DNA from 2 places in the Xylanivirga thermophila genome. Region 2 is predicted to be linked to the other one. Evidence: a T-box and tRNA genes for the amino acid it is inferred to sense, from the RefSeq annotation. Region 2 holds a T-box; the other holds one or more tRNA genes.
The links. A T-box is a leader RNA that pairs with one kind of tRNA and senses whether it is charged. The one in region 2 lies ahead of metG (methionine--tRNA ligase), so its partner is inferred to be a tRNA-Met.
Positions count from the first base shown of each region.

Region 1 (2,402 bases), on a different contig from region 2:
TTGTTTCGAATTAATTTCCCGTACAGTAATAAAAAGCCCATTGCAAACATATATTTAATTATAACCTTGTTAAATCCTTGACTTATAATTCCAAGGGTCGTAGCAACAAACACCGATATTCCACCGAAATAGGGCATAAAAGCCGCAGCTAAAGCAATGCCAAAGGGGGAAATGGCATTTAATATCACTACTCTTCCAATAAAAAAGCTAAAAATCAGCATTAAGAAATATCTCACTGCCCCCAGTTTTTGCAGCTCCTTCTGGACATTTTTGAAATACCTTTCCTTTGAAGTCATATTATGATCATACGTTTCCCGTTCTATCAAGTCTAACACCACCTACCAGTTTACATATTATTAACCTTTACAGAGAGGTAGTGCTATTATAGCAAACGGGTAATGCATTATTTGTCAATATAGGTTAGTAGCATAGAAAAACCGTGCGACAAAAAAATGGACATATGGATTATAAATTCAGTTATTATTATTCCTTTTGCTGATTTTTAAGCAATTCATAGTATTTTATCAAAAGTTTATCAAGTTTTTGGCTAATATCTATAACATCATAACTCAAATTATCACTTTTTTCTATAGAATCGTACAAACACCTCCTTAGGTATTCTATCTCCCTTATCACCTCTTCCATTTGACTTGACATATTACTACACCTCTTTAAGTTATCCTTTCCGGTATGTTAACACTATTTTTTAAAATATGGGGTCGAAATATGTAAAAAGATATTTAAAATTTTAAAAAATAAAAACCGCAGGATTTCAAAATCCTACGGTTTTTATTTTTTTGGTGGGCACAATAGGGCTCGAACCTATGACCCCCTGCTTGTAAGGCAGGTGCTCTCCCAGCTGAGCTATGCGCCCATATTTTTTTATGGTGGCGGCGAACGGATTTGAACCGCTGACACTTCGGGTATGAACCGAATGCTCTAGCCAACTGAGCTACGCCGCCATATGGTTGCGGGGGAAGGATTTGAACCTCCGACCTCCGGGTTATGAGCCCGACGAGCTACCTGGCTGCTCTACCCCGCGACATCAACCCGACGACGAAGTCTATTGTATAACAAGTACGCAAATAAGTCAATAGCTTTTTTGAATTTTTTTAGATAATCAAAGCACCCTCCAAAATATCCCTGTCGCTTACCCTTAACCTATCTATTTTTAGCCTTTCCATCACACATATAACTATATTGATGCCAGCTAGTATTATATCTGAACGGGAAGGTTGCAAACCCTTTACATGGCGTCTTTGGCTAGGAGATAGATTATATAAATCAGATAATATGCTTTTAATATCAGCTAGAGTCATTTCATGACCATGTACCCTTGCAGAAGCATATTCTTCCAACCCCTGGTGTATTGCCGCCAATGTAGTTATAGTTCCTCCTGTTCCTATAAGAAGATCCCCCTTTTTAATGTTCACGATATTTTTCAGGGTATCACGTATAAAACTGCCCATCTTAAACCATTGATATTCATTTATAGGATGATCTAACGGGAACATCTCCATAAGTCGTACAGCACCCAAATCGGTGCTATGCACATTTAAAAGTTCACCCTTATATCCTGACATAACCTCCGTACTCCCGCCTCCTACATCAATAAGCACAATAGTACCCTCAAAAGTCTTCCAATCCAGCGTACCACCGGCAAACTCTAAGTATGCCTCTTGTTTTCCACTTAAAACCTCTATATCAAAACCCAGTTCATCTTTTACCCTATTAAGGAATACGTCCCTATTTAATGCATCCCTTACTGCACTAGTAGCTATTAGACGTATATCAGAAACATTATTTTCATCTACTATATCTAAAAATTCTTTCAATGCATAAATTGTTCTTTGCATAGGACCGTCGCTAAGTTTTTTCGTATGCGATAGACCTTGACCTATGCGGGTAGTCTTTATATCCTTATAACATGGAGATATATTATATCTGTCTACATCAGCAATTATCAATCTAACAGAATTGGTACCTATATCTATTACTGCCTTTCTCTTCATAGTTTCCTCCAAAAGTTAAAACGCATTCTAAAAAAAGAATGCGTTCCACAATATTATTCATACCATTACTTATCCCCGAGAATAGCCTCTCTTCCGTTTGGAATCCTGGCTTCGCTTTATATCAGCCAGCTTTTCCTCGCTATCTCGCATAAATTTTGCAAGATTCTCTTCAAACTGCATCTGCTGCTGTTTTGCCTTGCGGATAGACAGGCTGATTTTACCACTATTATCAATAGAAATGACCTTCACCTTTACCTTATCATTTGGATTTAAATAATCGTTTATATCCTTTACATAAGTGTCTGCCACTTCAGATATGTGAACCATACCCGTTTGTCCGTCTGGAAGCTCCAAAAATGCTCCAAAACTTGTAATGGATGATACTGTACC
Region 1 covers NZ_RXHQ01000002.1:121,903-124,304, forward strand. Annotated here, with positions in the region: gene spoIIE (stage II sporulation protein E) at 1-326, opposite strand, end outside; gene EJN67_RS01690 (aspartyl-phosphate phosphatase Spo0E family protein) at 484-657, opposite strand; tRNA gene EJN67_RS01695 (tRNA-Val) at 799-874, opposite strand; tRNA gene EJN67_RS01700 (tRNA-Met) at 886-962, opposite strand; tRNA gene EJN67_RS01705 (tRNA-Met) at 966-1,042, opposite strand; gene EJN67_RS01710 (Ppx/GppA phosphatase family protein) at 1,113-2,012, opposite strand; gene EJN67_RS01715 (S1 RNA-binding domain-containing protein) at 2,082-2,402, opposite strand, start outside.
Region 1: it encodes a tRNA-Met, which carries the amino acid that the T-box ahead of metG (methionine--tRNA ligase) is inferred to sense. The anticodon was not compared.

Region 2 (2,402 bases):
CCCTATGCACCTCTGTCCCAGGCTTTATAGCTCCAAAAGCCTGTAGGCTATCCCAGGTCATATTATGTGCCTCTTTTATACCCAGTTGCCTTTGCATCTCTACCGGAGTATGGATCATGAAAGGGGATATGAGTACCGATATAAACCTCAATGACTCTGCCAGATTATACATTACAGTCTTAAGCCTATCCTTTTTATCTTCATCCTTTGCTAGTACCCACGGCACGGTTTCATCTATATACTTATTGGTTCGGGATACTAATTTCCATATCTCAGATAAGGCATTACTTATCTGCAAAGCATCCATCATCTCTTCTACTCGCTTAGGTGCATCAAGGGCAACGGCCTTTAAATCCTTATCCACATCTTCCTCAACGGCGGGAGCAGGTATAATACCGTCAAAATATTTATCTATCATGGCAATAGTACGGCTCAATAGATTTCCCAGATCGTTTGCCAAATCAGAATTTATACGATTTACTAGCGCTTCATTTGAAAATACGCCATCGGAACCAAAGGGCACTTCCCTCAATAGAAAATATCTTATGGCATCTGAACCATATCGGTCTATAAGGACTACAGGATCCACCACATTACCCTTGGATTTTGACATCTTACCCCCTTCAAGTATGAGCCAACCATGCCCAAATACCTGTCTAGGAAGTGGCAAATCAAGGGCCATGAGCATTGCAGGCCATATAATGGTATGAAATCTTACTATCTCCTTACCTACGAGATGAACATCTGCCGGCCAATATTTTTTATACTTACTGTCATCATCGGTCATAAAACCTAATGCAGTAATATAGTTAGAGAGGGCATCAACCCATACATATATTACATGATCCTTATCGAATGTTACCGGTATACCCCATTTAAATGAAGTACGAGATACACAAAGATCCTCCAAACCGGGTTTTAAGAAGTTATTTATCATCTCATTTTGTCTGGATTGGGGTTGTATAAATTCATCATGGGATTTAATATAATCTATAAGGGGTTGTTGGTATTTTGAGAGTTTAAAAAAGTACGCCTCTTCCCTTACAAGTTCCACATCCCGGCCACAATCTGGGCATTTGCCGTCTTCAAGCTGTCTCTCTGTCCAGAATGATTCACATGGGGTACAATACCAACCCTTATATTCACCCTTGTATATATCCCCCTGATCATAGAGCTTCTTAAATATCTTTTGTACCACCACTTCATGTCTCTTGTCCGTAGTACGTATAAAATCATCATATGATATATCCATCATATTCCATAATTTTTTGATACCATCCACTATATGATCCACATACGCCTTTGGAGTAACACCCTTGGCTTTAGCAATCTTTTCTATCTTTTGTCCATGTTCGTCCGTACCTGTCAAAAACATCACATCATAGCCAGTAAGTCTTTTAAACCTAGCCATGGCATCGGCTGCTACCGTAGTATATGAATGACCTATATGCAACTTGTCACTTGGATAATATATGGGGGTTGTGATATAAAACGTTTTTTTATCTGACATAAAACCATCCCTTCCTTTTTATAAAAAATATAAACCCCTCACTCCATAAGGGGCGAGGGGTATGTTTCGCGGTACCACCCTGATTTTCTCCCGCCTTGCGGCAAAGAGACTCAAAGACGACATAATCGTCCCATCCTAATAACGGAGATGTCCGTGGCGACCTACTAACCTTTCAGCCACCCCGCTCAGGGGCCATGTTCAACAATCCAGCTCTGCCGCCGGCTCTCACCTTATCCGGCTCTCTTTTGGGCATATGGATATTGTCTACTCTTCCCTTCATAGCGTTTATATCTGTTTATATATATTTTTATACCTTTTCAATAAATATATGCAATTATTGCGCTTTTGTCAATATATATTTTTTATAACGCCGTCCTTATACATGGGCACAATAGGGGCCCTGTTTGGAGTTAAGCAATATTTTAAATCATCTGTAAATCCCTCTTCCAACAATCTTTTATAGTGATATGTATCCTTTAAGATATCATGCAGTGAAGATTTATTGGATTCATATAAATAAAGGCAAACCATTGCCAAATCATCCAAAGAAAGTTGTGCACCCTTTGACTTTAAACGGCTTATAATAGCTCCTACCGCTATTATATCATCCAAGGAAAAACGGCCTTCCGTACCTGCACATACAAATGCAACATCAGCATCCAAATCCAAAAGAGCACCACATAGTGCATCGGCATTTATAATGGAACCTATCAATACCTTTTTTGCATCTCCCGCCTGTTTTATGGCCTTTGTCCCATTGGTGGTAGTAAATATTATGGTATTGCCTTCCACCTTGTCCCTGGTATATTCAAGTGGAGAATTCGACAGATCAAAACCCTCTATCTTTACCGCATTTCTCTCCCCGCCTAGCAAAAAAGCATCCCGTTCATAG
Region 2 covers NZ_RXHQ01000032.1:4,400-6,801, reverse strand. Annotated here, with positions in the region: gene metG (methionine--tRNA ligase) at 1-1,510, opposite strand, end outside; T-box leader at 1,556-1,799, opposite strand; gene EJN67_RS11650 (2-phosphosulfolactate phosphatase) at 1,859-2,402, opposite strand, start outside.